Regions from separate parts of the Clostridium senegalense genome, predicted to be linked through region 2. Evidence: a T-box and tRNA genes for the amino acid it is inferred to sense, from the RefSeq annotation. Region 2 holds a T-box; the other holds one or more tRNA genes.
The links. The T-box of region 2 lies ahead of tyrS (tyrosine--tRNA ligase). A T-box ahead of a tRNA ligase gene usually reads a tRNA of that ligase, here a tRNA-Tyr.

Region 1 (4,431 bases), on a different contig from region 2:
AGCATGTGGAAATAAGAAAGCAGCACCAAGAGTTGTAGTATGTGTTCCATGTGAATCTACAGAAGTTGAGAGAAGAGCTGTTGAAGATGCAGCAAGAAATGCAGGAGCTAAAAAAGTCTATCTAATAGAGGAACCATTAGCAGCAGCTATAGGAGCAGGACTTGATATTTCTAAAGCTAGTGGAAATATGGTAATAGATATTGGTGGAGGAACTACAGATATAGCTGTTATATCTTTAGGTGGAATGGTAGTTAGAGAATCTATTAAAGTAGCAGGAGATAATTTTGATGATGCTATAATTAAATACATAAGAAAAAAACACAAATTAATGATAGGTGAGAGAACTGCTGAAGATTTAAAGATAAACATAGGATCAGCTTATAAAAAAGATGAAGAAATTGACATGGATATAAGAGGAAGAGATTTAATTACAGGTCTTCCTAAAAATATAACTGTTAATTCTACAGAAATGAGAGAAGCTTTAAGAGAAGCAGTAGCTTCAATTGCGGAGTGTACTCATGCTGTACTAGAAAAAACACCACCAGAATTAGCAGCAGATATTGCTGAAAAAGGCATAGTTATGACTGGTGGAGGAGCACTTTTAGATGGTCTAGATAAATTAGTACAAGACTATACAAAGGTACCAGTATATGTAGCTGAAAATTCTGTTTCATGTGTTGCAATAGGAACAGGAAAAGCATTAGAATTTATAGATAAAATGGGTGATTCCTTTGGAGGACAAGACCTATCTTTTTATTAATAATTTGATTGATAAAATGACACAGTTTTTTACTGTGTCATTTTATTATTTAAAATTATGGGAAATTTAAATAAAAGATGAGTTATCAAAAGCTAAGTAATATGAATGCAAAAGAGCCTTTGTTATAACCTTAGATAATTGCATAATTAGGTTTAATCTTATATTTCTATTTGTAAATAATTCCGTATCATCACTAGAATCTATAATTCCGATTAAAGACATATCTCCTACTGGTGGAAGTAATTTTCCGACACCTTTGCCAGGGTTTATGGAAAAGTCCCTTGCTTGTATTTCACCTATACTTGAATGTGGTCCAAGACAAGCATCAATTCCTATTATTTTTGAATTAGGATGTTTAAGTTTAATTTCATTCAACTTATTTTCTAAGTTTAATGCATGTATAGGATCAGAAATTGTTCCATAAACAGGTAAAGGGAAAAAATTTTCTTTTAAACAGGTTCCAACTAGTGGACCTAAACAATCGCCTATGCATCTATCTGTACCTATACATATAATAATAGTATCTTCATCTAAATAATCTTTAATAAAAGTAGCTAAGTTGTAATAAGCTAGGGGATTTTTATAATGGGTTTTAATTTTAGTCACTGATTGCACCTCCTAGAGAATTGTGATTCATTTTAAAGAAATTTAAGTATCAACTTAAAATTGATTTATACAAAATAAAATTTAATTATTATCTTCTATAATATTTGTATAAATGTAAAAATATGAAAAATGCGCTTAATAATATATATGCAAAAAAACAGAATGTGATTATAAACATTTAGAAAAAAATAAAAATATTTTTTATGTAAGTATACATTTGAATATGAGTCTTTGGATTTGTTAATAATTAAGTATATATAAAATTTTTTATGTTCATAATATTAAATGGGAGTGATAATTATAAAAAAAATATATTCATGTATAATAATTTTGTGTACTATAATTTATAGTTGTACTATGTTGAATGTCTATAGAAATCATGAGGATTTAGTTGTAAAAAATGAAATTAATATAGAGTCTGAAAAAATTAAAAAAAATGATGAAATTGCAAAGGAAAACCAAAACAAGAGTTATTCAGATCCTTTGATTTTTAATAAGAAAAAAAATGAAGAGAATACTAAAGAAGCTTTAAAAGAGAAGATTATTGAAAATAATGAGGAAAATATTAATACTTATGATGAGGTAAGAAAGTATAAAAATAAAAAATATTTTTATGATGACATGAAAGAATTTGAGAATAATGGTGATGTTACAGTTGAAGAATTTGATTCTTACAATAAAAATAAAAAAAAATTAGATAAAGAGCTAGTGAGGGCAGAAGCAAAGGAAGTTCTAAAACAAGTATCCTTATCAGAAAAGAAAAAACTAATAACATTTGCATATAAAGTACCTAAAAAAGAATTTAATAATATAGTTAAATATTTAAATTATGAAAATAAAGATTTAGGTGTAAAAAAAGTTATATCTGTATTAGAAAAATATTTAACAGAAGAAGAAATTAAAGAAGCTAAAGAAATTGCCAAACCTTTTATAAACAAAGAAATAACTAAAGAATTTTAAAAATGATTTTAATTTAACAAAGTAAATTGGTAAGAAAAAGAGAGAAAAACTTAGAAAGTAAGAATAAATTTAAAATAATTGCTTGTAAAGGCTAAATTTGGATTTGAAAAAAATACTCCAAGATTATAAAATAAACCTTGTCGAAGTTACCGACTAAAAATAACACGCTAGCATGGCTCAACGGTAGAGCAGCTGATTTGTAATCAGCAGGTTGTAGGTTCGATTCCTATTGCTAGCTCCATAAGTGGAGGAGTTCCCGAGTGGCCAAAGGGGGCAGACTGTAAATCTGTTACGTTTCGTTTCGATGGTTCGAATCCGTCCTCCTCCACCATATAACACGGTCGCATAGCTCAGCTGGGAGAGCATCTGCCTTACAAGCAGAGGGTCACAGGTTCGAACCCTGTTGTGACCACCATTAAACTTAAAATATAAATAATACGCTGGCATGGCTCAACGGTAGAGCAGCTGACTTGTAATCAGCAGGTTGTAGGTTCGATTCCTATTGCCAGCTCCATAAGTGGAGGAGTTCCCGAGTGGCCAAAGGGGGCAGACTGTAAATCTGTTACGTTTCGTTTCGATGGTTCGAATCCGTCCTCCTCCACCATATAACACGGTCGCATAGCTCAGCTGGGAGAGCATCTGCCTTACAAGCAGAGGGTCACAGGTTCGAACCCTGTTGTGACCACCATTAAACTTAAAATATAATAATATGCTGGCATGGCTCAACGGTAGAGCAGCTGACTTGTAATCAGCAGGTTGTAGGTTCGATTCCTATTGCCAGCTCCATAAATGGAGGAGTTCCCGAGTGGCCAAAGGGGGCAGACTGTAAATCTGTTACGTTTCGTTTCGATGGTTCGAATCCGTCCTCCTCCACCATACACTTTAGATTTTCTAAAGTGTTTTTATTTTTAAATAAATTAAATTATTGAATATATTTACCATATAAATCAAATAATATATTGTTGACAGTGATGTATTTTAATGATAATATTGTATCATAAAATTATATAATTACTCTTATCCAGAGAGGTGGAGGGAAAGGGCCCTATGAAACCCGGCAACCGGTGCGTAGCACAATGGTGCCAATTCCTGCAGAAATATTCTGCAAGATAAGAGAGTGCGAGTACGAAATTTCGACCTCTTCTTATCAAAGAAGAGGTTTTTTATTGCATAAAAATAGTAGTTACAAGGATTTTGTAATAATAAATATACCTTGTATTATTTTTAAGGCCACTCTCTTCGATTAGAACGGAAATTTGAAAGGAGATTTGAAAATGAGAAGATTATTTACATCAGAATCAGTAACAGAAGGGCATCCAGATAAAATTTGTGATCAAATATCTGATGCAGTATTAGATAGTATATTAGCAAAAGACTCTCATGCAAGAGTAGCTTGTGAAACAGCAGTAACTACAGGAATGGTGTTAGTTATGGGTGAAATAAGCACAAATTGCTATATAGATATTCCTAAAGTAGTAAGAGAAACAATAAAAGAAATAGGTTATACAAGAGCAAAATATGGATTTGATTATAAAACTTGTTCAGTATTAACATCAATAGATGAGCAATCACCTGACATTGCACAGGGTGTAGATGAAGCTATTGAAAAAAGAGGACAAGAAATGGATGAAGTAGAAGCAGTTGGAGCTGGAGATCAAGGTATGATGTTTGGATTTGCAAGTAAAGAAACTCCAGAATATATGCCACTTCCAATAGCTATGTCTCATAGACTTTCAAGAAGATTAACAGAAGTTAGAAAAAATGGAACATTAGAATATTTAAGACCAGATGGAAAAACTCAAGTTACAGTTGAATATGAAAATGAAACTCCAGTAAGAATAGATACAATAGTAATATCTACACAACACTGTGAAACTGTAACACAAGAACAAATAAGAGAAGATTTAATGAAGCATGTTGTAAAAGCTGTTGTTCCAGCAGAATTATTAGACGAAAATACTAAATACTATATAAATCCAACTGGTAAATTTGTTATAGGTGGACCACAAGGAGATTCTGGTTTAACAGGAAGAAAAATAATAGTAGATACTTATGGTGGATATGGAAGACACGGTGGCGGAGCATTTTCAGGAAAAGATGCAACT
Region 2 (4,431 bases):
ATCATAAGTTCAAGATGTGAACCACCTATTCCAGTATCCTTAGAATTTGTGAAGTATAAAGGTAAGAGACTAGGTGTAATAATTATATATACTAGCGAACAAAGACCATATCAAATAAGGGAAAATGGAGCTTTCTATGTAAGACGGGGTTCCACTACAGATACAATGAGAAGAGATGAAATAATATCCATGTTTAGTAGCTCTTTAAGTTTTAATATTGAAATAACACCATTAATTAATAGTTCAACTAAGTCATTGATGACACCAAGAATATATCGGTATTTTAAATTGAAAGGGTTTGAATTTAATAAATCAAACCTAGAAGAACTTATGGAGGATGCTGGTATAATTTATACAAATAAAGATAATGGAAAGAAACTTTTAACACTAGGAGGAGCTTTGATTTTTTCTAATATACCAAGTATTTATGTACCACAAAACATGATAAAGATAATAAATAAATTAGGAAATAGAAAAAATGAAGTAATTATTATAGAAGGAAATTTATTAAATATGATAAACGAATCAGAAGAGATTCTTTTAAAAATATTGCCTAAGGAATATCCTAAAAAAACGGTTATTGAAGCAGTTAATAATGCAATAATTTATAGGGATTACAGTATATATAATAAATTTATAGAGGTAATATTAAGTGGGAAAAGTGTAGTTATTTCAAGTCCAGGATGTTTACTTAAAACTTTTGATAGTGGAAAAGTTTTATATGGCAAAAGGAATATGTGGCTTTATGAAAAGATAATAACGTTAGATGATAGAGGCAGGTTTTTAAAAAGAACATCTGGGTTTGCGATAATAAAAAAATCTTTTAGAAAAAAAGGAAAAGTCCATTTTATAAATGATGAAGAAAAAAATTTATTTAAGGTAGTGTTGCCAGGAATAAGAAATTTTACAAATAATTTATTGTTTAAAAATTCTGAATAATATATAATAAGAGTAACAAAATTTAAATTATTAAAAAAAAATATATATGATATTAGTAAATAAGATTTAATCAATTCAAAGGTTTGGTAGATAAACTATATTAAGTAGGCATAATTTATAGGCACAATAAAATCAAATAATAAGTCTGGAGGCGTTTATGATGATTAATGTATTCTGTAACGAAAAAGGTTCAGGTAAAACAAAGGCTCTAGTTAACTTAGCAAATGAGAAGGCTTGTAAAGCAAAAGGCAACATTGTGTATATAGATGATGATAATAAAATGCTTTTTCAACTGGATAGAAATATAAGATTTGTATGTGCAGAAGATTTTAAATTGAAAACTGCAAAAGAAATTGAAGGTTTCTTGTGTGGTATAGTTTCACAAGACTATGACGTTGAATATGTTATGGTGGATGGTATAATGAAAAAGGTTGATATAGAAGAGATGCCAAAACTATTTGATAAAATAAAATATTTAGTTGACAATCATAATATAAAATTTTATATAAATATAAGTGGTAATAGCGAAGAGTTGCCAAAAGAAGTACAAAAATATGTTGTTGAAAAACAATAAAATTTAAAAAAGTCTTGCAATTAATAAAGTAAAGTGATATCATAACATTTAAATCAATAAATTTTAGAGGCAATGAAAGAAAAAAGTAATTATGAAAATCATGCAGAGAGCTGATGGTTAGTGTAAATCAGTTGATGGAAATAGTGAAATACATTCTGGAGCTTTAGGCTGAAATAATAGTAGGCTGTTACGGTTATCCTTACGTTATAAGGAAAGAGAGGATTTTCTTTAAAATTTTAAAAGAAAATCAATTTGGGTGGTACCACGGAAAATTTCGTCCCTAGTTTTTTAAAAACTAGGGACTTTTTATATTTTGTAGAAAAACATATGTTATACAAAAAATTAATGTATTTTAAACAAATTATATGATAAAACTTGGAGGAATTTTTATGACAAACAATGTATTTGATGTTCTTAAAGAACGTGGATTTTTAAAACAATTAACTCATGAAGATGAAATGAGAGAAATATTAGGAAAAGAAAAAGTAACTTTTTATATAGGATTTGACCCAACAGCAGATAGCTTACATGTAGGTCACTTTATAGCAATGATGTTTATGGCTCATATGCAAAGAGCTGGACATAGACCAATAGCTCTTGTTGGTGGTGGAACTGCAATGATAGGTGATCCATCTGGTAGAACAGATATGAGAAAAATGCTTACAAGAGAAGATATAGATAGAAATGTTGCTGGAATAAAGAAACAATTATCTAGATTAATAGATTTTAGTGATGGAAAGGCTATATTAGAAAATAATGCTGACTGGTTGTTAGATCTTAACTATGTAGAATTTATAAGGGATATTGGAGTTCATTTTTCAGTAAACAGAATGTTAACTGCTGAATGCTTTAAACAAAGAATGGAAAAAGGATTATCATTCTTTGAATTTAACTACATGTTAATGCAAGGATATGATTTCTTAGTTCTAAATAAAAAGCATAATTGTACTATGGAACTTGGTGGAGATGATCAATGGTCAAATATATTAGCTGGAATGGATCTTATAAGAAGAAAAGAAGGAAAGCCAGCATATGGAATGACTTGTTCATTATTAACAAACAGTGAAGGTAACAAAATGGGTAAAACAGCTAATGGAGCACTTTGGCTAGACCCTGAAAGAGTTTCACCATTTGAGTTCTACCAATACTGGAGAAATATTGCAGATGCTGATGTTGAAAAATGTTTATCATTATTAACATTCTTACCAATGGATGAGGTTAAAAGATTAAGCTCATTAGAAGGTGCAGAAATAAATAAAGCGAAGACAGTACTTGCATATGAAGTTACAAAACTTATACATGGTGAAGAAGCAGCTGAAAAAGCTAAAGCAGCTGCAGAAGCTTTATTTAGTGGTGGCGTTGATATGTCCAATGTTCCAACAGTTACAATATCAGAAGATATGGCAGAAAGCGGAATATTAGATATATTAGTTCATACAAAGATTGTTCCATCAAAAGCTGAAGGAAGAAGACTTATACAACAAGGTGGATTAACAATAAACGAAACTAAAATAGATGATGTAAATGCTAAGTTTTCTAAAGACTTCATTAAAGAAGATGGATATGCATTAATAAAAAGAGGAAAGAAAAAATTCTATAAATTAGAAATAGCTTAATATAAAGATTTAATTTTAAAATATTGTTGTTAATTGAGATGATTAGGAAACATTTTATAAAGGCGTATAGTGGAAAGTTTAAGAAAGAGACAAATTCTTCTTTTCTTTAATTATCCATTAATACAATTTCTTTATTTGAAACGAAGATGACTATTCCTTTTAATAAACTTTTATGTTAAAAAAGGAATGGTCATTTTTATTTATAAACATAAAAAATAATTAAAGGAGTGTGTTAAAAGTGGATAATTTTATTGTATATCAAAGTAAGGGCAAACAATTAAGTATAATGTTCTTAGCCATTGTTATGTTGGTCATAGGAGCCTTTTTGTTGTTTTTTGGAATAACAGCAGAAGAATCAGTTAATTGGTTATGTTTAATTATTGGAATTGTAAGTGTGGTTTTTTTTGGTTATTGTTTATTTTTTATTTTAAAGGAGTTATTTGTTGGTAAAGAAATTGTAGTAGTTAATAAAGAGGGTTTTTACGATCGTTCATCAGCGTTATCTAAGAAAAATGAACTTATAAAATGGGAAGCGGTAGAGTCAATTAAAATTGTTTCAGTGACAGGACAACAGTTTGTTTCTATTTATTTAATAGATTCAGATGTATATTTAAAGTCTATTTCTGGTTTAAGAAAAAAAGCAGTACAAGCTAATTTAAAATTAGGTACAGGACATATTAATATAAATATGCAAAGTGCAAAAAATGTTTCAATTGAAGAATTATATGATGTTATGAATGAATTTTGTTTAACTTATAGTAAAAAAGCCTAACAGGCTTTTTTTTATTGGGTTTTTACAATAGAAAATCATTACAAAGGAATTTTTTTATTAAAAATATAATTTAATTACATAGTAAACGATAATATTATATAAGTAAGTATTTAAAAAAGAAGTTTTTTAGTTTAAGTAATTTATAAAACTAATAATTATTAATTTTATAAATTTATATCTAATAAATTTTAAATAGATTGGGGGAGAAGGTATGTCTGGAACAGGAGTTTGGAGAATAGAGGCATTACAAAATGCATCAACTCAAGTTAATAGAAATAAGAGTACTTTTAGAAAAGGAGAAACTTTTACAGCTAGAATCCTTAATATAAATAAAGAAAGTGGAGAAGTAATTGTAAGATTATTAGATGGAAGACAGTTTCCAGCGAGGATAGATACTAAGATAGAAAATAGTTTAATAGACAATTATTTATTAAAATTTATAGTAGATGATTTTAAGGAAAACAAATTAATATTAAGTTTAAATAGCAATATTGAAAATATAAATGATAAAAACATAAATAAATCTGAAA

Region 1: it encodes a tRNA-Tyr, which carries the amino acid that the T-box ahead of tyrS (tyrosine--tRNA ligase) is inferred to sense. The anticodon was not compared.

What each region holds. Positions count from the first base shown of each region.
Region 1 covers NZ_JAHLNC010000007.1:45,277-49,707, reverse strand. Annotated here, with positions in the region: gene mreB (rod shape-determining protein) at 1-760, shown strand, start outside; gene yyaC (spore protease YyaC) at 827-1,366, opposite strand; gene KQI36_RS12335 (hypothetical protein) at 1,724-2,326, shown strand; tRNA gene KQI36_RS12330 (tRNA-Thr) at 2,493-2,567, shown strand; tRNA gene KQI36_RS12325 (tRNA-Tyr) at 2,573-2,657, shown strand; tRNA gene KQI36_RS12320 (tRNA-Val) at 2,666-2,741, shown strand; tRNA gene KQI36_RS12315 (tRNA-Thr) at 2,766-2,840, shown strand; tRNA gene KQI36_RS12310 (tRNA-Tyr) at 2,846-2,930, shown strand; tRNA gene KQI36_RS12305 (tRNA-Val) at 2,939-3,014, shown strand; tRNA gene KQI36_RS12300 (tRNA-Thr) at 3,038-3,112, shown strand; tRNA gene KQI36_RS12295 (tRNA-Tyr) at 3,118-3,202, shown strand; SAM riboswitch class I at 3,341-3,442, shown strand; gene metK (methionine adenosyltransferase) at 3,601-4,431, shown strand, end outside.
Region 2 covers NZ_JAHLNC010000002.1:185,094-189,524, reverse strand. Annotated here, with positions in the region: gene KQI36_RS06125 (AlbA family DNA-binding domain-containing protein) at 1-939, shown strand, start outside; gene KQI36_RS06120 (ATP-binding protein) at 1,097-1,513, shown strand; T-box leader at 1,577-1,798, shown strand; gene tyrS (tyrosine--tRNA ligase) at 1,903-3,129, shown strand; gene KQI36_RS06110 (STM3941 family protein) at 3,368-3,901, shown strand; gene KQI36_RS06105 (hypothetical protein) at 4,113-4,431, shown strand, end outside.